DNA from 2 places in the Vreelandella sp. L-15 genome. Region 1 is predicted to be linked to the other one. Evidence: predicted binding sites of a transcription regulator. Region 1 holds the regulator's gene; the other holds the start of a gene.

Evidence for each region. Region 1 encodes sigma-54, which starts transcription at its own class of promoters, with help from an activator protein. Its sites were predicted from a motif close to TGGCACNNNNNTTGCTNT; they were not measured.
Region 2: glnA (glutamate--ammonia ligase) is a predicted target of sigma-54. The motif match lies at 14,715-14,732, and genes of this name have one in related genera.

What each region holds. Positions count from the first base shown of each region.
Region 1 is NZ_JBSXNN010000092.1:78,769-94,339, reverse strand. It holds gene AC13CY_RS13995 (YhdP family phospholipid transporter) at 1-1,501, shown strand, start outside; gene tldD (metalloprotease TldD) at 1,498-2,952, shown strand; gene yjgA (ribosome biogenesis factor YjgA) at 2,962-3,483, opposite strand; gene pmbA (metalloprotease PmbA) at 3,579-4,919, shown strand; gene AC13CY_RS13975 (HPr family phosphocarrier protein) at 4,947-5,216, opposite strand; gene rapZ (RNase adapter RapZ) at 5,294-6,217, opposite strand; gene ptsN (PTS IIA-like nitrogen regulatory protein PtsN) at 6,283-6,750, opposite strand; gene hpf (ribosome hibernation-promoting factor, HPF/YfiA family) at 6,755-7,063, opposite strand; gene AC13CY_RS13955 (RNA polymerase factor sigma-54) at 7,161-8,576, opposite strand; gene lptB (LPS export ABC transporter ATP-binding protein) at 8,682-9,440, opposite strand; gene lptA (lipopolysaccharide transport periplasmic protein LptA) at 9,452-9,955, opposite strand; gene iscB (RNA-guided endonuclease IscB) at 10,026-11,396, opposite strand; gene lptC (LPS export ABC transporter periplasmic protein LptC) at 11,691-12,263, opposite strand; gene AC13CY_RS13930 (KdsC family phosphatase) at 12,263-12,805, opposite strand; gene AC13CY_RS13925 (KpsF/GutQ family sugar-phosphate isomerase) at 12,848-13,834, opposite strand; gene AC13CY_RS13920 (ATP-binding cassette domain-containing protein) at 14,105-14,926, shown strand; gene mlaE (lipid asymmetry maintenance ABC transporter permease subunit MlaE) at 14,927-15,571, shown strand, end outside.
Region 2 is NZ_JBSXNN010000057.1:2,596-18,166, forward strand. It holds gene argE (acetylornithine deacetylase) at 1-1,091, opposite strand, end outside; gene ugpB (sn-glycerol-3-phosphate ABC transporter substrate-binding protein UgpB) at 1,294-2,619, shown strand; gene ugpA (sn-glycerol-3-phosphate ABC transporter permease UgpA) at 2,718-3,602, shown strand; gene ugpE (sn-glycerol-3-phosphate ABC transporter permease UgpE) at 3,630-4,472, shown strand; gene AC13CY_RS08260 (sn-glycerol-3-phosphate import ATP-binding protein UgpC) at 4,475-5,530, shown strand; partial or broken gene AC13CY_RS08265 (transposase) at 5,625-5,855, shown strand; gene AC13CY_RS08270 (glycosyltransferase family 4 protein) at 5,964-7,127, shown strand; gene AC13CY_RS08275 (phosphatase PAP2 family protein) at 7,090-7,629, shown strand; gene AC13CY_RS08280 (entericidin A/B family lipoprotein) at 8,566-8,697, shown strand; gene AC13CY_RS08285 (alpha/beta fold hydrolase) at 8,703-9,230, shown strand; gene AC13CY_RS08290 (DUF6435 family protein) at 9,327-9,494, shown strand; gene AC13CY_RS08295 (hypothetical protein) at 9,499-9,723, shown strand; gene ntrC (nitrogen regulation protein NR(I)) at 9,720-11,150, opposite strand; gene glnL (nitrogen regulation protein NR(II)) at 11,147-12,205, opposite strand; gene AC13CY_RS08310 (DUF4124 domain-containing protein) at 12,412-12,945, opposite strand; gene glnA (glutamate--ammonia ligase) at 13,065-14,471, opposite strand; gene AC13CY_RS08320 (hypothetical protein) at 15,137-15,430, shown strand; gene AC13CY_RS08325 (hypothetical protein) at 15,445-15,571, shown strand, end outside.

The DNA.
Region 1 (15,571 bases):
GGGTGAGGTCTCTCTTGCGGCTCGTCCAGTGTTAACCTTAGAGAGCCGCCTGCTTGGCATCACCAGCGCGCTACCCGAGCCGTTTGCCAAGACTAGCGATCAACCGTGGCCATGGCAGCTACGCGCGGAGTTTGAAAGCGGGCGAGTATCGACGCAATTGGCCGATAAGGCAGCTGCGAGATTCCAAACGTTGAATAGTGGTGCACTAGCGGCCGAAGTGGTGCTCGGCAATGCAGTGCAGCGACCGAATTGGCCCAGCCAGCCTGGCTGGCGCCTTGAAGCAGGGCTCGATACGTTAGACCCCATGGCATGGCACGCTGTTCTGTCGCCGATATTGTCGGGAGGCGCCTTGGCATCTGCTTCTAGTGGCGAGAGCACGCCGCTTGAAGTACTGCTACGTGCTGGCTGTTTACGCTTTCGTGACAAGTGCTTTGGCGCTTTTAACGCCTCAGGGACACTCACCGGCCAGCGCGCAGCACTTCAGCTTAGCGGCGATATGTTGTCTGGGTGCCTAGATTACCAACCCGCCAGCGAGCGGCCGCTTGATGTTGCAATTAGCATGCTAGTCCTAGATCGTTTACTGGACCTGCCCGCCAAAGAGCATGATGCCACTGTCGCAGCCCCCGACTCTTGGGTTGATGCAATTGAAACACAGCATGTAGCCCCCGTTGCTATTCCCGACTGGCTAGCTGAACTGCCCAACGGCAGGCTACGGCTAGCGGATATTAGCGTTGGTGGCACTCGCTTTGGCCCATTAACCGCCTACTGGCAAACCGATGATCGTCGTTTTTCGCTCTCACCAGTTGGTTTAACCCTCGGACAGCTTTCTGCACGCGGCGAGTTGGTTTGGGAAGGCAATGCGGTGAATAGCCGTACACGAGCGGATATCTCCATACAGGGTGGCGATGTGGGGACGGCGCTGGAGCAGCTTAACCAACCGGTAGCCATGCGTAGCCGCACCACCGACCTTGCTGCTGAGCTTACTTGGTCGGGAGCCCCCTGGCAGCTTGATTTAAGCCGGGCTGGTGGTGAAATGAGTGCTGATATACGCGACGGCCGTTTTGTGACGCTTGAATCGACGCCTGCCCGCTTAGTGGGGTTGCTCAACTTTGATAACATTCTGCGCCGTCTACGGTTCGATTTTTCTGACCTAACCGGTCAGGGAACGGCCTTTGACCGTGTGCATGGCACTGCCGATGTAGCTGAAGGGCAGCTGTTGCTTCGTGGCCCCCTGCAAATTGATGCACCCGCCACCACGCTGACGCTAACAGGAAGTGTTAACCTCTTACAGCGTGAACTTGACCAGCGCCTAGGCGTCACACTGCCGGTTAGCCAAAGTTTACCCATCGCCGCCATTGCTGTCGGAGCGCCCATTGTGGGCGGTGCACTGTTTCTTGCCGACCAAATTTTTGGCGATGCGCTGGATCAAGCAACCACTATTTATTATCGCGTGCGAGGCCCTTGGACCTCGCCGCAAGTGACTTTAGAAGGCCCCCAATGACCGCACATAAAAGCGATATAGAGTCCGCTGTTTCCATTTTGCTAACGCCAGGTGGCCTCGATTTGAACGCTCTGGATGCTGGCCTTGGCTACGCCATGGGAGCGGGGATTGATTACGCCGACCTCTATTTTCAGCGCACCTGGCAAGAGGGTTGGGTGCTGGAAGATGGCGAAGTTAAAGAGGCCAGCTATAACATTGATGGCGGCGTTGGCGTGCGCTCGTTGGCAGGTGAGAAAACCGGGTTTGCGTACTCCAACCAAATTACCGCTGATGCACTAATGGATACAGGCCGTACCGCCTCTGGCATTGTCCGCAGCGGCAAGCAGTTGCCAGGGCAGAAAGTAATGCCAGTCAGCGCGGCGTCGTACTATGCAGGTATCGACCCACTGGCGGGCCTTTCGGCAGAAGACAAAGTGGCCATGCTGAAAGAGGCAGACCGCGTGGCCAGAGCGGCCGACCCGAGCATTAGCCAGGTCAGTGCGTCGCTGTCGGGCACCTATGAGGTGGTTTTAGTACGCGCCAGTGACGGCACCCTAGCGGCGGATATTCGCCCACTGGTGCGTTTTAACGTCAGTGTTATTGCGGCGAAAGATGGCCGCCGTGAGCGCGGCAGCGCTGGCGGCGGTGGTCGTTACTCCATGTCGCGTCTGCGGGATGAGGGCGTTGCCGAACGCTATGCCAAAGAGGCGGTGCGCCAAGCGCTGGTCAATCTTGAAGCCATTGATGCGCCAGCGGGGCAGATGCCAGTGGTGTTAGGTGCCGGTTGGCCGGGCATTCTGCTGCACGAAGCGGTAGGCCATGGCTTGGAAGGTGACTTTAACCGTAAAGGCAGTTCTGCCTTTGCAGGGCGAATGGGGCAGCGGGTTGCCGCCAAGGGAGTCACAGTGGTTGACGATGCCACTGTTGCTGATAGTCGCGGCGCGTTGAGCGTGGATGACGAAGGCACACCCGGCCAATATACGCCGCTGATTGAAGATGGCATTTTAACTGGCTATATGCAGGATAAGTTAAACGCGCGATTGATGAAGATGGCGCCTACCGGCAACGCCCGCCGCGAGTCGTTCGCTCATCTGCCGATGCCTCGTATGACCAATACGGTGATGTTGGCTGGTCAAGATGACCCTGCCGATATCATTAAAAGCGTTAAGCGGGGAATCTACGCCGTGAGTTTTGGCGGAGGGCAGGTGGATATTACCTCGGGAAAATTCGTGTTTTCGGCGAGCGAAGCCTACATGATTGAAGACGGTAAAATTACCGCGCCGGTGAAAGGTGCAACGCTGATTGGTAACGGGCCTGAGGCCATGGGCCGGGTATCGATGATTGGCCACGACATGGCGATGGATACCGGGATTGGCGTTTGCGGTAAAGAGGGCCAGGGTGTGCCGGTGGGGGTTGGCCAACCCACCCTGAAACTGGATGAGCTGACCGTGGGCGGCACGCAGTCTTCTTGAGACTCTGGTTTACAGCGCTAGCGTATCGCGCAGGTGTTTGAAAAGCTTGCGTGAGCTGGTGGGGGGCTTGCCCTGTTCGCGCTCTTTGCGGGCGTTGCGCACTAGCTGGCGCAGCGCCTGACGATCGGCGTTAGGGTAGTCTGCCATAAACAGGTCAACGGCGTCGTCGCCCTCATCCACTAGCCGGTCACGCCATTTTTCCAGGCGATGAAACGCATGATCGCGCTGCTCTTTCTCTTGTTCGATGGCATCGAAAACGCCCTGAATGGCCGTTAGATCCTCTTTGCGGATAAGTTTGCCAACGTATTGCATATGGCGACGGCGGCCTTCATGAGAGCGAATGCGAGAAGTCTCTTCAATCGCTCTCAGCATATCGTCTGATAAAGGAAAGCGCGCCCGCTCGGCAGGCTTCATGGCAATTAATGTTTCGCCAAGCGCTTGCAGAGCATGCATTTCACGCTTTAGCTGAGATTTACTCGGGCGCTCTTCTTGTTCATCGATATCGATAGGCTCGGGGCGTTGCTTCGGCATATAAGAACTCACAGATTAGATTCGTTTGCAGCATTATATCAGGCTGCGACCACAACATTGATTCGCCAATGCGATTCAGGTGAAAAGGAGGCCATATGGCACAGGCATTTGATGCAACGGCGCAGCAGGCGCAGTTGACGGAGCGCGCCACAGAGGCGCTTGCCCTGGCAAAACAGCTAGGGGCGGATGCCGCCGAAGTCGGCGCGAGCGTTGACCAAGGGTTGGGCGTTAGTGTGCGACTTGGTGAAGTGGAGACCGTTGAGCTATCTCGTGATCAGGGTATTGCGGTCACGCTCTATGTGGGAAAACGTAAAGGTAGCGCTTCCTCAACGGATGCAAGTAGTGCCTCCATTCGTGCCACGGTTGAAAAGGCGCTGGCTATTGCACGTTATACCGGGGAGGATCCCGCTGCAGGCCTCGCTGAAGCAGAGCTGATGGCGACCTATTTGCCAGACTTGAAGGTGCACTATCCGTGGGCGCTCTCAACCGATGAAGCGATTGACCTTGCCCTGCGCTGCGAACAGGCTGGCCGCGAGGTGGCAGGTATTCACCAGTCAGAAGGTGCCTCGCTCTCAAGCGGTGAGGGCGTGCGAGTATACGCCAATAGCCACGGCTTTTTGGGGACTCAAAAGGGTAGCAGTCACTCACTCTCCTGCATGCTGATTGCCCAAGATGAGCAAGGCATGCAGCGGGATTATGACTATACGTCGGCGCGTAACCCGCAGCAGCTTCGCCACCCAGAGGAGGTGGGGCGTGAGGCAGCAGCGCGAACGTTGCGGCGTCTAGGAGCACGACGCCCCCCGACGGGAACGTTTCCTGTGCTGTTCGATCCCTCCCTTGCTAGCGGCCTTATCGGCCACCTTATGGGTGCTCTGGCGGGCGGCGCGCTTTATCGAGAAGCCTCGTTTTTATGTGATCGCTTGGGTAGCCCGCTATTCCCCGATTGGTTTGGGTTAGAAGAGCGCCCGATGGAAGTGGGAGCAACGGCTAGTTCACCGTTTGATGCGGAGGGTGTACAAACCCGTAGCAACCGGTTTATTGATCAGGGGAGGGTGGCGAGTTACATGCTCTCTGCCTACAGTGCGCGTCGTTTAGGGATGCAGTCCACGGGCAATGCAGGCGGCGCGCGCAACATGCGCTTGTTAGCGCCGTTAACGCCGCGGGAAGAGCTGTTAACACAGATGGGGCGTGGTATTTGGGTGACCGAGCTCATGGGGCAGGGCGTTAACGGCGTCACTGGCGACTATTCCCGGGGAGCAGCGGGTTTCTGGATTGAGAATGGCGAAGTACAGTACCCCATTGAGGAGTTCACTATTGCTAGTAACCTCAACAAGATGTTCGCGGGGCTAAGCGGTGTGGGAAGTGATACGGATACCCGTGGCAGTATTCACACGGGTAGCTGGCTGATTGATGCGATGACAGTGGCAGGAAGCTAGTCGACAAGTGCTGACTTGGTAAACTAGCTACTGGTCTTCGTCAAACCGTGCGTCGAACAGAGCTTCAATGGCATCTAGCGCCTGTTCGGCGTCGTTTCCTTCAGCGGCGACAGTGAGCTCGGTGCCGCAGGGGGCGGCCAGCATTAGCAGCGACATAATATTGGCGGCATCGGCTTTCTGCTGCTGCTTATAAACCACGATATTCGCGGAAAACTGCTGGCCACATTTCACCAGTTTGGTGGCCGCGCGGGCATGAAGACCACGCTGGTTGGTAAGTGTTAAGGTTCTTTTGGGCACTCTGGTTCCTTTTTGCCGAGTGGGTCTTGAAACTTAGGTCTTGAGAAGCTTAGGCCTTAAAAATTAGGTTCTGAAGCTCAGGGCGTGCTGGCAGCGGCGGGTGTGGTAACGCATGGCACCGCAGGCTCTTCGCTCAGCGTGTATTGTAACCCCAGCTCACGGTGTCTCAACTGTACTTCTCCGGTCTGTTTAACCAGCTTTTTAGCAAGCTGTTCGACCATATAAACAGAGCGGTGTTGCCCGCCGGTGCAGCCAATAGCCACGGTTATATAACTTCGCTGGCTATTTTGGTAAGCCGGAAGCCACTTTTCCAACCAAGCCTGAATATCATTGGTCATTGCCTCGACCATTGGGTAGCTACTTAAAAACGCCACTATATTAGCATCACGCCCTGTAAATTGGCGCAGGGTAGGGTCCCAATAAGGGTTGGGCAGGCAGCGAACATCGAAGACTAAGTCGGCATCCATGGGTACGCCGCGTTTGTAGCCAAACGACTCAAACGTCAGTGTTAGCTGATCTTTTCGCTGGTGGGCGACTTGATCAGTAATGCGGCGTCTCAGGTCATGCACGGATAAGCGCGACGTATCGATCAACAAGTCAGCGAGATCGCGAATTTCAAGCAGCGTCTCTTCTTCTTTATTGATGGCCTCTTCCAACGTCATTTCGCTATCCCGGGTAAGCGGGTGGCGACGGCGGGTGGCTGAGTAACGCTCCAAAAGAATGCGCGCATCCGTGGTCAGATAGATGACCTGAAAACGAATTTCTCGCTGGCGTAGTTCTTCCAGTAAAGCTGGGAGGCGTTCAAGCGCCGTAGGAAGGTTGCGCGCGTCAATGCTCACTGCTAAGTGAGTGCGCTCGCCTTGCTCACGTAGTTCATCAACTAATGAGCCCAGCAGCATGGCGGGTAAATTGTCGATAGCGTAGTAGCCAAGATCCTCTAGCGCTTGTAAGGCGATAGATTTACCGGACCCTGAACGGCCGCTAATGATCACCAGTTGCATAGCGTCTCTCTTGGCTTGCATGGGAGGAAATTATCGCTGCGTGCAGTGGCCACCGCCCATAAAGCCTAGGCGGCTTGTTCGCGAATCTTGGCGGTAATAAGTGCTAAGAGTTCGCGCTGACTATCGGCTTTACGTAACTGCTGACGCGTATGGGCGTCGTTCATAATAGTAGCCACTTGGCCAAGCAGTGCTAGGTGGGTGTCATCTGCCTCTTCTGGTACCAGCAGCACAAACACAAGATCCACCGGGTCGCCATCAATGGCGTCGAAGTCTACTGGCTCAGCAAGCTTTAAAAAGCCAGCAATGGGTGCGCTACAGTGAGGACTGCGAGCGTGGGGGATGGCAACCCCGTTGCCTATCCCCGTACTGCCTAGTCGCTCGCGGCCAATGAGTCGGCTAAACACCTCTTGGCTATCTAGGCTGGGTGTATTTTGGGCGATAAAGGTGCTGAAAAACTCCAGCACCCGTTTTTTGCTGCCCCCGGGAACGTCATAAAGCACGCGCTCCGGGGGGAGGATGGTTTCCAACGTCATTGAGTTAACGCACACCAGCGCCCTGGGCGCGAGCTTGTGCTTTTTCCTTATGTTTAACGAGTTGACGATCGATTTTGTCTGCTAGCGCATCAATAGCGGCATACATGTCGTTATCAAGCGCTTCGGCGTGAAGGTCTGCACCGGCAGCGTGCAGTGTGCAGGCTGCTTGCTGGCGCTCCTTCTCAACAGATAAGGTCACTTGCACCGTGGTAATGTTGTCGTAGTGGCGTTCAACGCGCTCTAGCTTTTCGTTAACGTAGTCGCGCAAGGCGTCAGTCAGTTCAACGTGATGACCAGTGATGTTTACTTGCATTGACGTGCTCCTTATCCATCGGACTGTACTTCGATTGTAACCCTTTTTACGCTATTGCAAAGCCCTTGCGTTGAGTTTGTTCATACGTACCGCTTAACTAGCGTAAACGGCGGCGCTCACTTGACGAGGGAATGCCCATTGACTCCCGATATTTTGCGACAGTACGCCGTGCAACGCTAATGCCCCCCTCTTCAAGCAGAGTCACCAAGCGGCTATCGGAGAGCGGTTTTCCTGAGGGCTCATCCTGAATCAGCTTTTTGATGCGGGCGCGAATGGCTGTGCTGGAGTGGCTGTCGCCGCCGTCTTGGCCGCTTACCTGGCTTGAGAAGAAGTACTTAAGCTCGAAAACGCCCCGTGGCGTGTGAATAAATTTCTGCGTGGTCACACGAGATATGGTGGATTCGTGCATCTCTACCGCTTCAGCAATATCCGCTAAAATCAGCGGTTTCATTGCTTCTTCGCCATGCTCCAGAAAGCCAATTTGGCGTGCAATAATTTCACGCCCAACTCGTAGCAGCGTGTCATTGCGACTCGATAAGCTTTTGATCAGCCAGCGGGCTTCTTGGAGGTGCTCTTTGAGGAACTGGTTGTCTTGGCTTTTGTCTGCGCGTTTGATCAAGCTGGCGTAGTCGGGCTGTATACGCAAGCGTGGTAGTGCTTCTGGATTGAGCTCTAAATGCCAACCTTCATTGTCGTGCCGAACGACTAGGTCGGGGGTGATGTAGCTGTCGTCGGTAACGCCATAGGTGCTCCCAGGGCGTGGGTCAAGGCTGCGAATTAAACGGATGACATCGTCAAGCTGCTCGTCATCAAGGCTTAAACGGCGCTTGAGAAGCCGCATATCGTCTTTGCCTAATGCTTCCAAAAACTGGCGAACCAGCCGTTTGGCGGGCATTAGCAGAGGGGTGTCCTCAGGTAGTGAGGCGAGTTGCAGCATCAGGCATTCACGCAGGTCTCGGGCAAAGACGCCGGTGGGCTCAAATTGCTGCAAGCGCAGCAGGGTATTTTCCACTTCCCGCTGGCTTAAGCTGTCATGGCCTTGGGCTTTTAATCCTTCCCGAATGTCATTAAGCGGCTGGGTGAGATAGCCGTTGGCATCCAGCGCATCAATCAGGCTTTCCGCGATGGCGTATTCTCGCGGGCTAAAGTCTGTCATGGCCAGTTGCCATAGCAGGTGGCCATGTAGGCTTTGTCCAGCGGCTTGGCGCTCGAAGTCGGGGCCTTCACTGCTGCCACCCAGGCTGCCTATGTCTTGATAGGTATCTGACCAGTCACTGTCGACGGAGAGTTCGTTGGGGATGCTCTCGGACCACTCAGCCTCTTGAGGCTCACTGACAGCCTGCTCGCCAAACTCATCTTCTTGCTCAAGCATGGGATTGGCATCTAGCGCTTGCTGAATTTCTTGACGAAGGTCCAGCGTCGATAGCTGAAGCAGGGCGATAGCCTGCTGCAGCTGAGGTGTCATGGTCAGCTGTGTGCCGATACGCAATTGGAGAGAAGCTTTCATGACCATCTGAGAACCACTCGTTAATCAGAAAGCTCCACCCTAGAGCGAGTTATGGCTTGGTGCAAGTGCAATAAGCATGCCACTAAAAGAAATGCTTCTGCAGGTCACTGTTTAAAGGCGGAAATCAGCGCCTAAATAGACATCTCGAACCTTCTGGTTGTTGAGGATTTCCTGGGCGTTTCCACTGGCAATGATGTGACCGTCGCCAACAATGTAGGCAATATCACAAATATCCAGCGTTTCACGAACGTTATGGTCGGTGATCAATACGCCAATGTGGCGTTTCTTTAACGCTCGAATGATAGCTTTAATTTCCCCAACGGAAATCGGGTCAACCCCGGCAAAAGGTTCATCCAGCAGGATAAAGGCCGGTTCGGTGGCCAATGAGCGGGCGATTTCAACACGGCGGCGTTCGCCCCCAGAAAGACTCATGCCTAAGTTGTCGCGTATATGAGTGATGTGAAAATCTTCAAGTAGTAACTCAAGTTGTGCTTCCCGGGCGCTTCGATCAAGCTCTTTGCGTGTCTCTAAAATGGCCATAATGTTGTCAGCCACGGAGAGCTTGCGGAAGATGGAAGCTTCCTGGGGTAGATAACCAATCCCTGCCATGGCGCGTTCATGCATAGGAGCATGAGTGAGGTCAAGGTCGTCAATGCCTACTTTGCCCGCATCCAATTTGACCAACCCCACAATCATATAAAACGAGGTGGTTTTACCTGCACCATTAGGGCCAAGTAGCCCAACCACGCTACCTTGAGTGATTTCCAGATTAATATCTTTAACCACACGGCGGCGCTTATAGCTCTTCGCTAAATGATGGGCGTAGAGCGTTTTTACTGGTGTGGGGACTGGGGATGTTGATGCTGCCACGTGGCCACTTCCTATTGTTCGGGCTGAAGGGTCATACGAATACGCTGATTTTCACTGCCGCTAACGTCAGAGCGTGCTTGTACTACTTCTTGATCGATAAAGTACTCTAAACGTCCACCTTGGAAGTGATCTCCTTGCTGGGTCAGCTCAGCTTGGTCAATCAGCTCAACCCGGCGTTCGGAAACGTGATAAATAATCCGACGCGCCCAGCCTTCTATAGGGGTTTCTTGGTCTTCAATTTGGTTACGCAAGTAAGCACGCTCGCCCGTAGCGATGGCGCGAGACAACTCGCCAGCATTGTTACGCTGAATTTCGACACGCTCTCCGCGTAGCTGCATATTGCCTTGGCGAATGTCAACGTTACCGGTGTACACGGCTGTCCCTGCTCGTTGGTCAAGGTCTAACCGGTCGGCCTCCACATGAATAGGCGCTTGGTTTTGTGCCGCTACAGGCAGTGCAATTGTGACAAGCGGCACGGCTAGGGCAAGAAGTGCAGTGCGGATTAGAGCATTCATCAGATTTTGCGCGAGAAACCCGGTGCTTTAGCGCCGGGAGGGATAGCGCGTCGCCCGCAGGGCGACTGGGTTACGCCACCGCCTGTCCCGCTCCTCCTGTTAGGTGGGTGAAGGGTGTAAAGTGATAGCCGTAGCCATCACCGCGTTGGATGAGGGTGCAGTATTTGTGCGAGATGCCTTGCACGGCCCCCTGTTCGGTCTGGATGTTAAAACTGCCGGTTTTGCGTACCGCGACACGCCCCGTATGGGTACCTGCTTTCTTGCCAGTCGGTACCATCGCACGCACCATGTCGCCGGTTTGAAAGCCGTGCACCTGCTTCTGCCGCATCAGATAGCCACGCGGAAACCCGTGTTTCGTTAAGCGGGTGCGCTGATAGCTACCACGCCCCATCGCCTTGATGGTTAATGTGGGCACCTGCCAAGCATGTAGTGCGTCGAACGCACCGACACAGGCCGCGTCTAGAGCATGGGTTTTAGGAATGCCCAGTCGCTGGCGGTTGTACTTGGTGCGACCGCCGGTGCCGACAGCCACCGGCAAGCTAGTCGCTTTGAGCGCATTAAACAGCGCCCAGCGCGTGGCATTGATCGCGCTGGCATCGCGCAGCGGTTGCTTGAGCTGGCGCTGCACACGCTCAAGCCGAGCGTTAGCGGTGTGGCCGTTGGCTTTCAGGCGCTTTTTCAGGCCTTTGTCAGTGGCGAAAAAATCCACCAGTGACAGCGCATCCTTGCTCTGGTTGCAGGGGTGGCAGCTTAGGGTCAAATTACTGACGCGGTTCGAGCCGCCCCGCGAGCGCGGTATCACATGCTCGATCTCCAGCGGCGTATCGGCGGTGCCGCAATAGGCACATTCACGGCCCCATTTTTCCAGCAGGTACTCGCGTACTTCGTAGCCCAGCAGCGTGCCTTGCTGGTACTCCACGCCGTTGATCTCGGGGTTATCCAGCTTCTGCGTATCAAAGCGCACCAACTCTTGGCTGATGGCGGTTACAGGCGCTAAACGATTCAACCGGTTCACCCAGGCCGTGACGGTATCGACGCGATGCTGCAGCGACGGTGCCAGCCAGCCCTTGGGTTTGGTGCGATTATTGAAGCGCGGGGCGCGGTAACGCAGGTTGGCACTGCGGCGGCGACGCCGAAAGGCGGCGCGTTGTTGTAATGCCTTTTTGATCTGATAACCGCGATGGATTAGTTCAAACAGGCACAGCACATGCCGCTGCTGACTGTCCGGTTCGCGTATCAGCGCCAGCCCGGTCGTTTTGCTGCCAGGGTCGATGCCCAGGCTTAGTGGCTGCGTGCTACCGCCCACTCGATCTTTCAGCCGGATCGTGAACGGATAGCGCTTATGCACCACGGCACGCCCGCGCTGTAGCAGCAACCGAGCCCGTTTTTCACTGCACGGCATCAGCGGCTGCTTCTTTTTGTCCAGTACGAAAATCGCCATGCGATTTCCTCCTAATCAATGCCCTTACGGACCTTGTGTCGCGGGGCTTGCGCCCCGTCTCCCCTCGGGAATGTCGATAACCGGCTCCTGCCTTGTGGCAGCGATCAAGATCTTCGGCGTTTTACCTTGCGCCAGCATGATCTTGACCTTTCAGAGCCACGGACTGAGGAAGCATCCGTGGGTGAGTCTTGGCGACCTGTTATCAACGTAGCGGGTTGGCTACCGCTCTCCCTGGTCAACCGGGCTTGTTGTCACAAGCTCCCGCCTTCAGGCGGGGGTAGTTGACCGCGACTCCTAAGGGGAACGGGTGGCCGGCGGATGAACGCCGCGCACGTTGTTGGTTAAACGGACTTGGCTGTCATCCAGCCATACATCCATTCGGGAGGCTTCCATACGCTGAGGGGGCTGCTGCAACACTACGTGGGTGTCGCTCCAGGCATGCCGGGTGGTCCCGTCGTAGTTTAATAGTTCGCTATCAAGCTGCCACCCCTCTTCAGGCGCTAGTAGCCGCGCGGAGCCTGCCAATGTTAATGCTTGGGTTTCAGTATTGAGGGTGCCAGTGTTCGCCGTGGCGAGCCACTCACGTTGTTCGCTATCAAACAGCGTGGCACGGGGTGACAACACGTCAGTCATTGCCGTTTGCGGAGTATGCACCAGCCGTGGGGTTACCAGAGATTGCTGAATAGTGCCTGTTTCGCCAAATAGGGTAATTTCGGCATTCTCTAATACGTGCCCAGGTTCCTGGGCACGAGCTTCAGAGTCAATCTCAGTCTCCTGGGGGCCGCGAGGGTCTAGCCAAACCAGCACGCCGCCTAGGGCGATGACCATTGCCGTGATCCAGACCCGTTTTCTTACCCTAAAGCGCATTATGGCTGTCCGTGCAGATACGTATCGAGTACGGCATCCCAGTGCCCTTGGGACGTTAGGAGCGTATCGCAAATTTCACGCACAGCCCCGTGTCCGCCAAGGCGTTCAGTGATCCAGTCGGCATGGGGGTGCATGTAGTCCGGAGCATTGGGGACCGTAATACCGACACCGGAGCGCTTGATCGGAGCAAGATCAGGTAGGTCATCTCCACAGTAGGCGACCTGTTCTAAGGTGATATCAAGCCGCTGACAAAGCGCTCTCAGGGTAGTGAGTTTGTCTTCACAGCCCTGGTATACGTGAGTGATTCCTAAGGCAGCAGCGCGCTGGCTCACCATAGGTGAATCACGGCCGGTAATCAGCGCCACATGGATGCCGACACGCTTGAGTAACTTCAGGCCATGACCGTCCTGGGTGTGAAACGCTTTGATTTCGATACCGTCAGCCTGAAAATAGAGACGGCCGTCAGTAAGTACACCGTCTACATCAATCGCAAGCAGTTTTACGCGGCGAAGTCGGTCGAGTAGTGCATCAGGTAGGGCCATAAAGCCTCCATCATCCATTGCCAAAAAAGCAGTATAAAGTCGTTAAATAACGCCGCTGGCAAGCAGGTCATGCATATGCAGCGCGCCGATGGGGCGCTGCTGTTCATCAACAACAGCCAGTGCAGTGATACGGTTATCTTCCATAATGCGCACCGCTTCGGCAGCTAGTATGTCTGGACCAATGCGCTTGCCGGGGCGCGTCATTACGTCATCTACCTGAACATCGCGCAGGTCGTGGTGTTGGTCTAGCGTGCGACGCAAGTCGCCGTCGGTATAGACCCCGGCAAGACGGCCTTCGCTATCCACCACGCAGGTAAAGCCCAGCCCTTGGCGTGTTATCTCAAGTAGTGCATCGCGCAGCGGGCTGCCCAGCGCTACTTGAGGGAGCCGTGAGCCATCGTGCATTAAGTCGCTAACACGCAGTAGTAAGCGCTTACCGAGGCTGCCGCCAGGGTGAGAGAGGGCAAAGTCTTCAGCGGTAAAGCCCCGTGCTTCCAATAGGGCAACAGCAAGGGCGTCGCCTAGGGCAAGGGCGGCGGTGGTGGAGCTGGTGGGTGCTAGGTCAAGCGGGCAGGCTTCTCGTTCTACACCGCTATCCAGGTGGGCGTCTGAGTGCTGTGCAAGAGTGGAGCCTGGGCGGCCAGTCATACTGACCAGCGGTGTGCCAAGACGCTTGAGTAGCGGAAGTAGGGCCGTTACTTCAGCGGTTTCACCGGAGTTAGAGAGTGCCAAAACCACATCGGCGCGGGTAATCATGCCCAAGTCGCCATGGCTGGCTTCACCTGGGTGAACAAAAAAGGCTGGAGTGCCTGTGCTGGCTAGGGTGGCTGCGATTTTGCCGGCGATATGACCTGACTTTCCCATGCCGGTGACTACCACGCGTCCCTGACAGGCAAGCATAAGCTGACAGGCGTGGTCAAAGCTTTCATCTAGCTTGGCTTGCAAGCCGCCAATAGCCGCTTGCTCGATTTGCAAGGTGCGCAGTGCACTTTCACGCAGTTGGCTGGGTGTGGATAGTGGCTGACGCATGGCGTGTCTCGTTTCATCGATGTGAATAGGTGACTAGTAAGAATAACATCTTGAAGCAGTGTTTAGCTAAAGCATGCAGCAAGTACCCGCGGTATTAGTGAGTTCTATTGACGAATGGTTTGTACGGCAATGATTTGCGCGACTGTTACTAAGAGTAGCGTTAGGATACGATGTTCGATAATATTTCGAAAACACTGTTTTCTAAACTGCCCCGCGCCCAGTCGGTTTATACTGACGCGTTCTGGCAACACGATGAAGGTCAATCAGCTTATGACGGATGTTCCCTTCATACAGGTTGAAGATGTTTACTTTTCCCGTGGAGATAACGATATCTTCCGTGGCGTTAATATGACCATTCCGCGTGGCAAAGTCACCGCTATTATGGGGCCAAGCGGCACGGGTAAAACAACGCTATTGAAGCTCATTGGTGGCCAATTAACGCCAGACCGTGGGCGGATTTTAATTGATGGGCAGGATGTTCACCGCCTGTCACGCAAGGCGTTGTTTACGCTACGTAAGCGCATGGGAATGCTGTTTCAGAGCGGCGCGCTGTTTTCGGACTTAGATGTTTTCGAGAATGTGGCCTTCCCGCTGCGGGTGCATACTGACTTGCCCGACACCATGATTCGCGACTTAGTGTTGCTAAAGTTGCAGGCAGTAGGGTTGCGGGGGGCAAGGCATTTAACTCCCGCTGAGCTATCAGGGGGTATGGCGCGGCGGGTGGCATTAGCGCGGGCAGTCGCACTTGACCCTGAGTTAATCCTTTATGATGAGCCATTTGTAGGCCAGGACCCTATCTCTATGGGTGTGCTGGTGCAATTGATTAAGCGGCTCAATCAGGCGCTGTCGCTGACCTCGGTAGTGGTCTCCCATGATATCAAGGAAACGTTGAGTATTGCCGACTACCTCTACCTGATTGCGGATGGGCAGGTGGCGGCGCACGGCACTCCGAGCTCGCTAGAGGTGAATCAAGACCCTCGTGTGAGCCAATTTATGCACGGCGAGCCAGATGGTCCGGTGCCGTTTCACTATCCCGCAGAGACGCTCTACCGGGATATTCTCGGTCACGATTTAGCACTTAAGGCAGGGTAGATGCAGTCTAAATTTTCTCACTACACGGCGCGGGTTACCCGTCTGGGTCGGAAAGGGTGTGATGTGGTCGAGGCCCTGGGGCGCGCCACGGTGTTTCTCGCCCAATCGGCAGTGGGCGTGCCTTCTCGAGAAGGGTGGTCGCTTTGGTTGCGTCAAATGCACTTTGTTGGTGTGCTGTCGTTGGCCATTGTGCTGGTGTCAGGGCTGTTTATTGGCATGGTGCTGGCGCTTCAGGGATATACCATTTTGGTGGATTTCGGCGCCGAGCAGGCGCTGGGCCAAATGGTGGCGCTTTCGCTACTACGTGAGCTGGCTCCTGTAGTGGCAGCACTGCTGTTTGCCGGGCGGGCAGGGTCTGCATTAACGGCTGAAATTGGCCTGATGAAGGCCACCGAGCAGCTCACCAGTATGGAAATGATTGGGGTAGACCCACTGCGACGCGTGGTAGCTCCAAGGCTGTGGGCAGGCTTTGTGGCGCTGCCTATTCTTACTGTGGGCTTTAGCGTGGTAGGCATCTGGGGCGGCTACTTGGTGGGCGTAGAGTGGCTGGGCGTATTTGAAGGCTCTTATTGGAGCAATATGCAGGCCAGCGTGTCGTTCATCGATGATATCGGCAATGGCATGATCAAGAGCGTGGTGTTCGCG
Region 2 (15,571 bases), on a different contig from region 1:
ATGTACTCGTCGGGCTGGTGCGCCTGGGTAATGCTGCCCGGCCCTAAAATGATGGTTTGTAGCCCCTGCCCCTGGAACTGTCCGGCCTCCGTCGCATAGGCCACCGCGTGCTGGCAGCAGCCGCTGGGCAGGTGATCCTGCGCTAACCGCAGCACCTGCTGATTGTCTCGGTCGGCCAGCCCCGGTACCGTCACGTTCAGCGGTTCAGTAATAATTTCCACGGTTTTGCCCTGAGCACTTAACGCCTCACTGAGCATTGCGCAGTAGTCGCTAAAGCGCCCGTACACCTCTTCAAAGGTTTCTGTGGGTAGGTGGCGAATTTCCCACTCGAACTGGCACTCCCGAGCCATGATATTAATGGCCGTGCCGCCTTTGATTTTACCCACATGCAAGCTGGTATGCGGCACGTTAAAAGCCTCATCCACGCGCCCCTCTTCCACCAGCGCGGCCATAGTGTCCTCGATGAACGTCACTAGCCTTGCGGCCACGTGGATCGCGGACGTGCCCTGATTCACCTGGCTGCTGTGCGCTTCACGGCCAATCACTGTGGTACGCAGGTTGGTCGCACCTTTTTGCGCCACCACCGGCTGCATGCTGGTGGGCTCGCCGACAATCACGTGGGCCGTGGTGGAGTAGTGCTCATAAAAGCGCTTAATCAGGCTGGGGGCGCCCACGCAGCCGATCTCTTCGTCATAAGAGAAGCCGAAGTAGATCGGCTGCTTCAGCGGTGCCTTCGCCCAGGTGGGCACCATGGCGAGCGCGCAGGCAATAAAGCCCTTCATATCGCAAGTGCCGCGGCCATACAAACGGCCATCACCGCCATCGCGCAGGGTAAACGGGTCGCTGCTCCATGGCTGCCCTACGACGGGCACCACATCCGTATGCCCGGAAAGCATCACCCCGCCGGGCGCATCAGGGCCGATGCGCGCAATCAGGTTGGCTTTGGTACCGCAGGGGCTCATCACACGCTCAGCGGTCACGCCGTAATCGGCTAAATAGCGCTCAACAAACTCAATCAGCGCCAGGTTCGACTCGCTAGAGGTGGTATCAAACGCCACCAGTTGGGTCAGCAGCGCAGTTACGTTCGTCATGTTTATCTCGTTGGTTAGGCTTTTTAGCCACCCTAGCACCCCGCATTCCCTTTGCCTACTGGGCGCTACCAGCGTCTCGCCGAATGTTGTCCGTCACGACAAGTTCACCGTGCATTCATGAAATCGTCATCTACACTTTCTACTATTCAGTGCACCCAAAAACCTTAATAAACGTACTGCGCACGACCTACAAGGAGCCGTTATGTCTCGTTTCACGTTGCACGCGCTTGCCCTCGGTGTGGCGACCGCCACGTTAAGTGTTTCTGCCAATGCCGCTACCGAAGTGACCTGGTGGCACGCCATGGGCGGTCAACTCGGTGAAATTCTGGAAGGCATGACCGAGGAGTTCAATGCTTCTCAAGATGAGTACCGCGTGACGCCCAGCTACCGCGGCAACTACACCGAAACCATGACCGGCGCCATTGCAGCGTTCCGCGCAGGCGAGCAGCCGCACATCCTGCAGGTGTTTGAAGTCGGCACCGGCACCATGATGAACGCCGAAGGGGCGATTTATCCGGTGTATGAGCTGATGGAAGCTCATGGCCGTGCGTTTGATCGCGAAGCCTTCCTGCCCGCCGTGGTGGGCTACTACACCGATACCAACGGCAATATGCTGTCGTTCCCGTTTAACTCCTCCACGCCCATCATGTACTACAACCGTGATGCGTTTGAGGAAGCTGGCCTAGACCCAGAACAGCCGCCGCAAACCTGGGAAGAGCTCGCAGAGTACGCCACTCAAATTACCGAATCGGGTGCGGCCAACTGCGGCTTTACCACCTCTTGGCCGAGCTGGGTGATGCTGGAGAACTTCTCCGCTATGCACAACTCGCCGTTGGGTACGCTGGAAAACGGCTTTGGCGGCATGGAAACCGAGCTGAACTTCAACAACGAGCTGGTCGCCCGCCACTGGGACAACCTGAAAACCTGGCAAGACGCTGGCGCGTTCAAATGGGGCGGCCCGGGTTCTGGCCCGGATGCCGAACCCATGTTCTACTCCCAGGAGTGCGCGATCTTCTTTGGCTCCTCTGCTTCCCGTGCCGACGTCGCTGCCAATGCCGACTTCGAAGTGGGCTTTGGCATGCAGCCCTACTACGACGACGTAGAAGGTGCGCCGCAAAACTCCATCATTGGCGGGGCTACCTTGTGGGCTTTGCAAGGCCACACCGATGAGGAGTACGCCGCCGTAGCAGCGTTTTTCGAGTATCTCTCCCAGCCGGAAGTTCAGGCCGAGTGGCACCAGCAGACCGGCTACCTGCCGATCACGCAAGCCGCTTGGGATCTGAGCCAAGAGCAGGGTTACTACGATGAGAACCCCGGTGCGGATATTTCGCTCAAGCAGATGACGCTGAACGAGCCCACCGAGAACTCCAAAGGCCTGCGCTTTGGCAACTTCGTCCAGATCCGCGACATCATCTCTGAAGAGATGGAAGCTGTGATGACCGGCAACAAGTCGGGCCAAGAAGCGGCCGATGCGGCAGTAGAGCGCGGCAACCAACTACTGCGCGACTTTGAATCCGCGAATCAGTAAGTAAGCACCTGCTTCGCCGCCTGCCCTTGGCAGGCGGCGAGCCTGTTTTTAAGTGCCCCACTTATTGGTGCCGTTTATAGACGCAGGATACGTTGCCTATGCAAACCAAACGCATGACCTTCCCAGGGCGTTTTTTGCCCTACGCCCTGCTGGCTCCTCAGGTCATTGTCACGCTGATTTTCTTTATCTGGCCGGCCGGACAAGCGCTCTATCAGTCGCTACTTCGTGAAGATGCTTTTGGGCTACGCACGACCTTCGTGGGGCTGGAGAATTTTTCCCGCCTGTTTCGTGACGGCAACTATCTCAACTCGCTCTCGGTGACGGCCATTTTTGCCATTGGCACCACGCTGCTGTCCATGGCGGCGGCGCTGCTGCTGGCCTGCACGGTGAATCGCATGATTCGCTCGCGCAGCACCTACACCACACTACTGGTATGGCCCTATGCCATTGCCCCCGCCATTGCCGGGGTACTGTGGTGGTTCATCTTCAATCCCTCCATCGGCATCGTGCCTTATATGCTGGATATGGTGGGCTATCAGTGGAACCACCGAACCTCAGGGGCGGACGCCATGCTGCTGGTGATTTTTGCCGCCGCCTGGAAACAGATCTCCTATAACTTTCTGTTCTTCCTGGCCGGGCTGCAGTCGATCCCCCAATCGCTTATCGAAGCCGCCGCCATTGATGGTGCCAGCCCCATGAAGCGCTTCTGGACCATTGTGTTTCCCCTACTGTCTCCCACCACCTTCTTCCTGATGGTAGTGAACGTGGTGTACGCGATGTTCGATACCTTCGGGATTATTCACGCCACTACCCAGGGCGGCCCCGCCCAGGCCACCAACACACTAGTGTACAAGGTGTACGCCGATGGCTTTGTCGGCCTGAACCTGGGGTCATCTGCCGCGCAGTCGGTGATTTTGATGGTGATTGTGGTCGCACTCACGGTGGTGCAGTTCCGCTTTATTGAGCGCCGGGTGAACTACTAGCCGCAGGCTGACTGTTGGAGTCTTGTCATGGTTGAAAATCGTCCCTGGGCGAACTTTTTTGCCCACTTAACGCTGATGGTAGGCGTCGCGGTGGTGGTGTTTCCCGTCTACGTGGCGCTGGTAGCCTCTACCCAAGCGCCGGGCGACCTGCTGCGCGGCACGCTGCCGATGCTGCCTGGTGCCCACGGCATCGAAAACTTTACTCGCATGTGGCAATCCGGCGTGTCTAACGCGGGCGCACCGCCGGCCGGCACTATGCTATGGAACAGCTTCATCATGGCCATGGCGATTACCGTGGGTAAGCTGTCGATCTCGCTGCTTTCCGCGTTTGCGATTGTCTACTTCCGCTTCCGCTTTCGGATGTTCTTCTTCTGGCTGATTTTCATCACGCTGATGCTACCCGTCGAAGTCCGCATTATTCCGACATTTCAGGTCGTTGCAGATCTCAATATGCTAAACAGCTTCGCGGGGCTTTCGATACCGCTGATTGCTTCCGCCACCGCGACGTTTCTGTTTCGGCAGTTTTTCATGACCATCCCCGAGGAGATGTTGGAAGCCGCGCGGGTCGATGGCGCAGGCCCACTGAAATTCTTCAAAGACATTTTGATGCCGCTCTCGATCACCAATATCGCCGCACTGTTCGTGATCATGTTTATTTACGGCTGGAACCAGTATCTGTGGCCGCTGCTGATCACCACCGACCCGGACTACTACACCATTGTGATGGGCATTCAGCGCATGACCTCTGAAGAGAACCCTCAGTGGCATCTCATTATGGCCGCCGTGGTGATGGCGGCTCTGCCGCCGGTATTAGTGATTTTGTTCATGCAACGCCTGTTTGTGAAAGGCCTGACCGAGACGGAGAAATAACCATGGCCAGCATTACCTTGGAAGGGCTGAAAAAAACCTACGCGGGCAACGTGGCGGCGGTCAAAGGGGTCGATTTACACATTCAGGACGGCGAGTTTGTGGTGTTGGTCGGGCCTTCCGGCTGCGGTAAATCCACCCTGCTGCGCATGGTGGCAGGCCTAGAGACCATCACCGAGGGCACCCTAAAAATCGGCGAGCGTGTAGTGAACCAGCTAGAGCCCGCCGAGCGGGATATCGCCATGGTGTTCCAAAACTACGCCCTCTACCCGCATATGACGGTGTATAACAACTTGGCGTATGGCCTGAAGAATCGCGGCTTCAAGAAAGACGACATCGACCAGCGGGTGCGCACGGCGGCCAAGATGCTGGAGATTGAGGACTTTTTGGAGCGCAAACCACGCAAGCTCTCCGGCGGCCAGCGCCAGCGGGTGGCGATGGGCCGTGCGTTAGTGCGCGAGCCCGCCGCGTTTCTGTTTGATGAGCCGCTCTCTAACCTAGATGCTAAGCTGCGCGTGCAGATGCGCGTTGAGATCAAGCAGCTTCAGCGGCGGTTAAAAACCACCAGCCTCTATGTGACCCACGACCAGCTCGAGGCGATGACGCTGGGGGATAGGCTCGTGGTGCTCAATGCTGGTCAGATCGAGCAGGTGGGCACCCCGATGGAGATCTACGCCCGTCCGGCCACTATGTTTGTGGCGGAATTTATTGGCTCCCCGGCTATGAACATGCTGCCGCTGGATTACCTTGCGCAGCAGGATACCCAGGGCGTGCTGAGCCAGTTGCCGAAAGAGACTGATACCGTCGGCATCCGCCCAGACGATATGCAGCTCGCCCCGCCAGCCGCGCCCTATATAACGTTGAACGCTACCTTGATGCTGTTTGAAGCCGCCGGGGCAGAGAGCCATCTCTACCTAAACTTGGCAGGCAGCGACCAACCTACGGTGGTGCGTACCGCAGGCCAGCCGCCGGTCAGCGAAGGTGAAACGCTGCAGGTGTACGTGACCAGCGATGCGCTTCACCCGTTCAACAGCACCACCGGCAAGCGCACCGCCCATTAGTACGCAGCGCCTTAGGCGGGTAACAACGTTACTCGCCTAAGGCGCAGTCGGTACCGCTATGCCCCAATCCTATTCGCATGGCCGATACCGGCATGGTTACCTGGGTATTCAAAAAAGAGACGAGCACAAGCACCGCAACGACGTCTCTTGGTATATTGCCAAACGGCCTGGCACCCGCCAGAAGCGAGATGCCAGGCGACAGAAAGTCGAAAAAATCAAAGCCAGTATCCGTGCCAAGATGGAGCACCCCTTTCGGTACATCAAACACGTTTTTGGTTATGGCAAGGCTCGCTATCGTGGACTGGCCAAAAACACTCAGCGCCTCACTTACTGCATGATGGCTGTCTGTCATCGCTTGTTCACTTGCCTGTCTTGGCAGTGTCATTGTGCCCGCGCAACATAATGAGAAACGTGATAAAGGGACGAATCGCTCATGCGGCTCTGTATCGTTAGCGAAACATGGTCTCCAGAAATTAACGGCGTTGCGCATACTCTCAACCGGATATGTCGTGAGCTGCAGCGGCTGGGCGTCACAATGGATGTGATTCGCCCTAAGCCTAAGGCACCCGGCAGTGCCGCCTATGCCACCCAAGAACTACAGGTTAACCACCTGGCGCTGCCCGGCTATCGTGATGTTCAGGTGGGATTTGCTCGCCCGTCCACGTTGCAGCGGTTTTGGCAACAGCACCGGCCAGATGTGATTTATTTAGCCACCCAAGGCCCGCTCGGCTGGGCAGCTCGCCAGGCAGCGCAACAGTTGAGCATTCCGCTGGTGGCAGGTTGGCACACCAACTTCGATCATTACTGCCATGATTACGGCGCCTCTTGGCTCTCTGCCGCGACTCGCCGCTATTTGCGCTACTTTCACAATGGCTGCGCACTGACACTAGTGCCCACTCATCAGCAAGCCACAGCTTTACGCCAACAGGGTATCCATGAAGTACAGGTGCTCGCTCGGGGGATTGATGGGGAAAAATTCTCTCCAGCTCACCGTAGTGCAGAGCTGCGTAAGCAGTGGGGAGTTAGCGAGCACCAGCCGGTCGCCCTCTATGTCGGGCGACTCGCACCAGAGAAGAATCTGGCCCTGCTACAAGAAACGCTGCAAGCCATGCGCAATGTGCGCCCCGATATGGCACAGGTGATCGTTGGTGATGGCCCAGGGCGTGCACAGTTAGAGAAGGCACTCCCTGACGCACATTTCACCGGATTTGTGGATAAACATGAGCTAGCTTGCCACTACGCCAGTGCTGATATGTTTGTATTTCCTTCGCTGTCGGAAACGTGGGGCAACGTAGTAACGGAGGCAATGGCAAGCGGCTTGGCGGTAGTTGCTTATCGTCATGCAGCCAGCGCGGAGCTGATCCAAAACGGCCATAACGGGGTGACCGTAGCGCCTAACGACGCCCACGGTTTTCAAGAAGCGGCCGTGGCACTGTGCCAACACCCCGCCGATTACGCACGAATAGGAAGAGTTGCCCGTTTACGCGCGCTAGAACAAAGCTGGTCGGGCATTGCTGAGCAGTTTCTGCGCTACCTACACCATGCCCAGGAGGCCCACCATGCGAGCTCGCCCGCTTGTCGTATTCGATCGTCTTGACCTGTGGGAGTGGCGGTTTTGCCAACGGGTCACGCATCTCTCGCTCTACCGCCCCTGGCGGCTAACGCTGAAAACAGCCAGTAAGTTAGGCGACTGGCCGGTGTGGGTACTGCTGATTGCTGCCCAGCCCTGGCTTCAACCTGATGGCACGTGGCGGATGATGCAGTACTCGCTGATCGCCCTGGTAGCTGTCACGGTTTATAAGCTGGTCAAAACCAAGCTGTGCCGAGAGCGCCCCTTTATCACTTACCTGGGAGGCGTACACTGCGGTGAACCCGCTCGAGATCGCTACAGTTTCCCCAGTGGCCACACCATGCACGCCGTCATGTTCAGCGTATTAGTGGCCGCCCACACCCCCTGGCTGCTGCCGATTGTTCTTCCACTCAGCCTACTCATTGCAATTTCTCGAGTGGGGCTGGGGCTGCATTATGTCAGCGATGTACTGGTTGGTGGCGTGATGGGCTATGGCTTTGCACTGCTGAGCCTTTATTGGATGGGGTAAGAGTCTCTACATGCCAACATGCAAAAGCCACCCAAAAAAGGGTGGCTTTTTATTTATTATTCAATCAGTTACATATCAGGCGGCATGTCGTCGCGATCCTCTGTAGCCGTCATAAATGATGTTTTAAACATCATGTACAGGCCCCCCCCCGAAAACCCTAGAAACAGCACGAACATGCAGAACATCAATACCATCACCATAGCGCTTGTCCCTGTCAGTGTGCGGCCGATGCGTTGACGTCTTATAACCGCTGATTTTGGTTTACCCGAAAGGATAGACCAAAATACTTTGCATATCTGTACAGGAACTATGCAACACCCCTAAGGCGAGAAAAAACGTTATATAAATCAATGTATTAATGATTGAAAAATAAACGCAAAAAAACCACCTCACAGTTGCGAGATGGCTGTTTTGCATCGCTGCCACTCCTTGGCTTCGATGATCAGCACGGCCTTATGCTGATAAGAGTGAGCAGGCTAAGAGTCCATTCACGTCCATGATGCTTACTGGGCCTCCTGCCCTCCTCTACTGCCTATTAGCCTGCTCACGCTTTGATGGGTTGGAACTTGGTTGCTAACAGTGAAATTGGTTAAATCATCAATGGTGACACTATAAGTATTAACACTTATAACACTGCAGGCATTGGGCCAATCATACCAATAAATAAAAAATATCTTTAATATCAATAAATTAAACAAAAAAATAAAAGCCCAGCCTAACCGAAATTGACAGAAAACTCAGGGATGACATGGATAGTATTGACACATGCGACAAATGCGCACGGTTCACATCTATGCTAAGGAGAGATAAGCAGCGTTGGTAAAACGTTCCACCTCATGGCTACTTACCGGTGGCAACCCGCACCAACAGCGCTTATGTTACTCATCACAACATGACGCCCCAGCGGGGCATTATTTAGTAGAGAGGAAAGACCCAATGAAACGCACCATTGCGCTTGGCATACTCTTACTGGCCACACTACTCACCATTAGCGGCTGTAACACAGTTCGCGGTATGGGCCAGGATATTGAGCAGGGTGGTGAAGCCATTCAGCGTTCGGCGGATTAACCATGATGATGACCGTCTACCTTTCACATGGCTTGGAGAGTGGCCCAGGGGCACTGAAAATGCAGGCGCTCAAGGGTATTGCTGAACAGCTTGATGACTGTGAGCCGGTCGTCATGGATTACCGGGGCATGGACGAGCCAGCCGAGCGATTGAAACACCTTACCGCTACTCTGCTGGCTCGTGGTGATGACCCCGCCCGCTGTGTATTAGCAGGCTCAAGCTTAGGCGGCTGGCTCAGCGCTGCCGCCAGTACGCAAACACCGGTGTTGGGCTGTTTTTTACTCGCCCCCGCGCTTGGCCTGCCTGAGTACCCAGAGACCTCACCGATGATTCAAGCCCAGCATACGCATATCATTCATGGCTGGCGTGATGATGTGGTACCCCCAGGCCCAGTGATTGAGCGTGCCCGCCTACAGCGCTTGTCACTGCGAATGATTGATGACGATCATCGCCTGCATAGCAGCCTGGACACTATCCTGGACGACTTTACACGCTTCTTAGCCCAGTGTGCGGACGCCCGCCCACCGGTTTAGCCTCAGCAACGCAATGGAAAACGAAAAACGCGTACAGCAGTCGACATAAGCACCCAAAACCTATACAAAAAATATACGTTAAAAAGGAGAGTGCACATGCTTGGACTATTTAAGCGCGACCCAAAAAAGAAGCTTCAACAAGCGTACGAACGCAAGCTGCAAGCGGCGATGGAAGCTTCCCGCAACGGCGATATGCGCGCCAACGCCACACTGACAGAAGAGATTCTTGCCGACATCAACCGCCTTAAGGCTCAAGAGGGCTAACGCGGTGCGCATCAGTTTGGGTTTGGCTGCGCTGCTCACAGGCACCTTAACCACGCACGCCTACGGAAGCTGCCGCCATGGTGTGGGGCATCAGCTAGAAGGGCTGGGGATTCAACACACTTTCAGCCTGCTGCCCTGGGAACAGGCTGAGTGCGACCTCCCCGAGCCAACACTGGCTGATGCCGTGTTTGTACTCCCTGCCCCCATTTCCGCCGAGCCGATGCCCTAGGCGTCATCCGCCAACGCAGGCAGCAGCGTTTTTAGTTTACGGGTAAGCGTATTACGCCCCCAGCCCAGCAGCTCAGCGGCCTCGCCTTTGCGACCACCGGTATGCTTGAGTGCAGTTTCAATCATAATGCGCTCGAAATCGGGTACCGCCTCTTCCAGCAGGTGCGTATGGCCTTCTGCCAAAGCATGATCAGCCCAATCGCGAAATGCTGAACGCCAATCACCGTGGACGCTACTTTCCGACGCACCGACCGTGCGTAGCTCTGGCGGCAGGTCTTCTACCAGGATTTCCCGGCCAGAGGCCATGACCGTTAACCAACGGCAGATATTTTCCAGCTGACGTACGTTGCCGGGCCACGGCAGCCGGGTTAAGTGCGCCTCTGCCTCAGGGGTCAGCACTTTGATATCGGTGGAAAGCTCTTTCGCCGCTTCGGCCAAAAAATGCCGGGTTAGCCGGGGAATATCTTCGCGGCGCTCGGCAAGGCGCGGTAGATGAACGCGAATCACGTTCAGACGGTGGAACAAGTCTTCACGAAAGCGCCCATCATCTACCAACGACTCTAGGTTCTGGTGGGTTGCCGCGATAATCCGCACATCAACTTTTACCGGGGTATGCCCGCCCACGCGGTAAAACTCGCCGTCGGCCAGCACGCGCAGCAGACGGGTTTGCGTCTCGGCGGGCATATCGCCGATTTCATCCAGAAACAGCGTGCCACCGTTGGCCTGCTCGAAGCGCCCTTGGCGCTGGGCAGCCGCCCCAGTAAACGCGCCTTTCTCATGGCCAAAAAGCTCGGACTCTATTAAGTCACGAGGAATTGCCGCCATATTCAAAGCAATAAACGGCTTGCCCGCCCTCGGGCTGTGCTGATGCAGCGCCTGGGCGACACGCTCTTTACCGGTGCCCGACTCACCGTTAATCAGTACCGTAATGTGCGAATGGGAGAGCCGCCCAATGGCGCGAAAGACTTCCTGCATGGCGGGCGCTTCACCGATGATCTCGGCGCTTAGGCCTTCCGGCACGCTCACCGGCCGCTGGCGTTCACGGGCGTGGGCTACCGCACGGCGTACCAGCGCCAGCGCCTCATCCACATCAAACGGCTTGGGCAAGTACTCAAACGCCCCCCCCTGGTAAGAGGCCACGGCGCTGTCTAAATCGGAGTGAGCGGTCATGACAATGACCGGCAGGTCCGGGTGGGCTTCGCGAACCCGTGACATTAAATCCAGCCCATCAATCCCCGGCATGCGAATATCGGTCACCAACACATCCGGTGGGCTTTCCAGCAGCCGTGCCAGCGCCGTGTCGGCACGCTCAATACACTCAACCTCTAGGTCTGGCTGCGCCAGTGCGCGCTCCAGCACCCAACGGATAGCGCGGTCATCATCGACAATAACCACCCGTGCAACATCGGTACGTGTCGCCTCAGTCATGACGCTTCTCCGGTGCAATTAATAACTAATGGAATCAGTAAACGAAATTCGGTATGTCCAGGTCGTGAGTCGCATTCGATCAATCCCTGATGTTGATACAAAATTGACTGAGCAATGGATAGCCCCAAACCGCTGCCTTCCGCGCGGCCAGACACCATCGGGTAAAAGAGGGTTTCGCGTAGGCTTTCAGGAATGCCAGGGCCGTTATCAATCACGCCGACTTCGCTCACTAGCCGGTGCCGCTCGGCGCCTAAAGTGAACTGGCGCCGGGCGCGGGTGCGCAGAATCAGCCCCGGTGAGGGGGTCTCTGCATCGCTCATGGCCTGCACCGCGTTACGCGCCACGTTCAATACCGCCTGAATCATTTGCGACTCATCACCGGAAAGATCCGGCAGGCTGGGGTCGTAATCGCGGTTGACGGTGACATGGGGATGCTCGGCAATCAGCAGCGCTCGCACTCGCTCCAGCACTTTATGGATATTGACCGGCTCATGTTTAATGATGCGGTTCGGGCCCAGCATGGAATCAACCAAATCTCGTAAGCGGTCTACTTCTTCGACGATGATATGGGTAAATTCCCGCAGCGCCGGGTCGTCTAAATCACGCTCCAGCAGTTGCGCCGCACCGCGAATGCCGCCTAATGGGTTTTTCACCTCGTGGGCCAAGCCCCGCGCCAGCACCTTAATGGTCTCTTGGCGGGTGGTGAGCGCCTCTTCGCGGGAGATCTGCATCAAGCGGTCTCTCGGCTCGACTTCCAGCAGTAGCTCATCGGCTGAGAGGGGCGTTACCGTATAGTCCACCGTGAGCGGCTCACTATTGAGCGGCGTGATACGCGCTTCCCGCTGGGTATAGGGGTGAAAGGCATCCCGCGCTTTGGCCAATACCTCATCAATACTTTCCCCACCGCCTAGCAAGGTGTCTAGACTAATACCCTGCACACGGCTAAAGCTCACCGCTAGCAGCGCTTCCGCCGCTGGGTTCATCCAGCGGACACGGAGTTCACCGTCGAGCAGTAGCACTGCGGTGGTGAGATGTTCTAATAAGCGCTGATACATGGCGTGTCCTGAAACGTCGCTCTAATAATAGTGTGATGAACACTAGCGTGATGGGATCGTTGAGAGAGGAACTGCAAAAAGCGCGCCAATTAAGCACAAACGGCGGCATGCACGGCTGATGGGCAGCCGGTGTGGGCACAGCGAGCCGTTATAGCGCACTGCCGAACAAATTCAGATACTCCTATGCACCATTGTAGTGCATTGCACTATTCAGCAATAAAAATAGTCACCGGATCGGTGCGGTGTTGAATACGCCCTTGGCTATCCAACAGTTCGGCCTGCAGCTGGTGTTGGCCCGCTGGCAAGCCCGCCAGCCAGAACGCATCGCTATGCAGGGCAGATTGGCTTAGTTCGCCATTCACGAGCAGTTGAATTTGGTGGTCGTCGCGTAGCGGCGGCGAAACCGCCACTTCAACCGGCGTCATATTATTTCGCAACGAGGCCCCCGCCGCTGGGTTAGCAATCGCAAAGCGGTCATAGGGCATAAACGGTTGGCCAGGATTCCCCTTGGCGCGGGGAGACAGAGAAGCAGGCCGAGCAGCGGTAGGCACGCTCTGCAGCGGGGCCAGCGTGATCGCTTTACCACCACGCTCTGGGTTGTCAGTAAACGTCACGTTGCCCTGCGCATCCACCACACGATACACCGTTTGAGCCTGCGCAGCGCTTACCCACAAGCCCAGCAGTAGCGCAGCCCCTGTGGACAAACCACTTTTTTGACGCAAACGCCATCTACTGATCATTACTTTCTCACCCTTATGTTGCTCCAACAAAGAACCCCGCCGAGGCGGGGTTTTTCAGGCTAATCACACCGCAAGGGTGATGTTAGCACTCTTGTTAAAACGGTGTTTAGCAACCGTTCTTAGCAAGAGTAGTACATGTCGAACTCGATCGGGTGAGTGGTCATGCGAATGCGCTCCACTTCTTCCATCTTCAGCTCGATGTAGGCATCGATCATTTCCTCAGTAAATACGCCGCCTTCGGTCAGGAAAGCACGGTCAGCATCGAGTGCTTCCAGTGCTTGGTCCAGGCTGTTGGCAACGGTCGGTACGGACTTGCCTTCTTCCGGCGGCAGGTCGTACAGGTTCTTGTCCATGGCATCGCCAGGGTGGATCTTGTTCTTGATACCGTCGATACCCGCCATCAGCATCGCTGCAAACGCCAGGTAGGGGTTAGCAGTCGGATCAGGGAAGCGAGTCTCTACACGCTTGCCTTTCGGGCTAGCGGTGTAAGGAATACGGATAGAAGCTGAACGGTTACGGGCACTGTAGGCCAGCATGACCGGTGCTTCGAAGCCCGGTACCAGACGCTTGTACGAGTTGGTAGACGCGTTGGTAAAGGCGTTCAGAGCACGGGCGTGCTTGATGATACCGCCGATGTAGTACAGCGCCATTTCAGACAGGCCAGCGTACTCATCGCCAGCGAACTGGTTCTGACCATCTTTCCAGAACGACTGGTGTACGTGCATACCAGAACCGTTGTCGCCTACCAGCGGTTTCGGCATGAAGGTAGCGGTTTTGCCGTAAGCGTGCGCCACGTTGTGGATCACGTACTTCATTTCCTGAACTTCGTCAGCTTTCTTCACCAGCGTGTTGAATTTAACGCCGATTTCGTTCTGACCCGCGTTGGCAACTTCGTGGTGGTGAACTTCCACGGTCTGGCCAATCGCTTCCAGGGTGTTACACATCGCGCCACGGATATCGTGGAAACTATCGACCGGAGGAACCGGGAAGTAGCCGCCTTTCACGCGCGGACGGTGACCCAGGTTGCCGCCTTCTACTTTATTGTCAGTTGCCCAAGCGCCTTCATCAGACGTGATTTTGTACATAGAGCCCTGGATATCGGACTTCCAGTGCACTTCGTCAAAGATGAAGAATTCCGGCTCTGGGCCGAAGAAGGCGGTGTCGCCCAGACCGGTAGACTGCAGGTAAGCTTCTGCACGCTTAGCGATAGAGCGCGGGTCGCGATCATAGCCCTGCATGGTAGCAGGCTCGATGATGTCGCAACGCAGGATCAGGGTAGCGTCTTCGGTGAAGGGGTCCAGGAAGCCGGTGCCGTCTTCCGGACGCAGGATCATGTCGGATTCATTAATGCCTTTCCAGCCTTCAATAGAAGAGCCGTCAAACATTTGGCCGTTTTCAAAAAACTCTTCATTCACGTCGCGTGCCGGTACGGTGACGTGCTGCTCTTTACCGCGCGTGTCGGTGAAACGCAGGTCTACCCACTTAACATCATGTTCTTCGATTAGCGCGAGAGTCTTGGCTGACATAGTGTCCTCCGGTATGAGCGTGGCTTAAAGCTTGTAACTGTAAGCTATCGATAAAAGTGTTATTCAACAAACCGTTCAACACGCAGCTGCATGTGGCGCGTTTGTCTTTTTTGTTCGCTTAACGTTTGCCTGACGATGGACAACAAAACGCCCAGCGATCATTTCAGACCGGCTATCGTTGTAGCATGCCGAGAGGCTTCTGCATACGATCTAATAGCTGGTGACAAAACCATCTACAATGTATAAGCACAGAGCATGCCAACTCTGCACCATTATGGCATCAAAAATTTATAATGCTTTGTTTTTAAAATACAAAAACCTATGGAGAGATGCCTCTTCATGTAGCAAAGGCCTTTTGGTTGCGCACAAAAGCGCCTTTATTTTTTATTGGCGCACCATAAAAGCTCATAAAAAGGTATCAGTGCACCAGGTTGGTTCAAAAAACCCAGCGCCTAGCGAGCTACCGTCAGAAAACTTTATCTTGATACGTAAATAAACCAACATCTACAATAAATCACTTTCAGACATGCTTCATAACAAATGAAGCCGCTTACATGGGTACGGTTTGCTTTATCGTTGACGCAACAGTGACAGGAGCCTTGCTACCGCGACACCTACGTTCCATCCGAGAGCCGGGCCTTGCAGAGCATGTGGTGCCAATAATTGTGACATGCAATCAGATAGATGAGCGGCTATCGCCCATTGAGCAGCGCTACCATGTGCACTGCTTAATCACGCCCTCGCAAACGCTAAGCGCACGGATCAACCGGGCAGCCTATGTGAGCCAAGCGGAATGGGTGATGATTGCGCTGGATAAACAGCCCCTGGCAGCACAGCTGTGGTACCTACTCTACCCACAGCTACACACCCTAGCGCTAGACGCGCTCTTGATTAGATTGGCCGAGTTCTGCCAACGCACACTACACTTAACGAGCCTTCTTATTTTTATTCACCCATAGTAAGGACGCTCACCATGCACAAGCACATTGAATGGGACGAGCCTGGCAGCGCCAGCATAGCAGCCCTCTTCAAGGACGACCCCGAACACACGCCCCCCCCCTACCCAGGTGCCGTGCTTTCCGCCCGTTACCAAGGCCGCA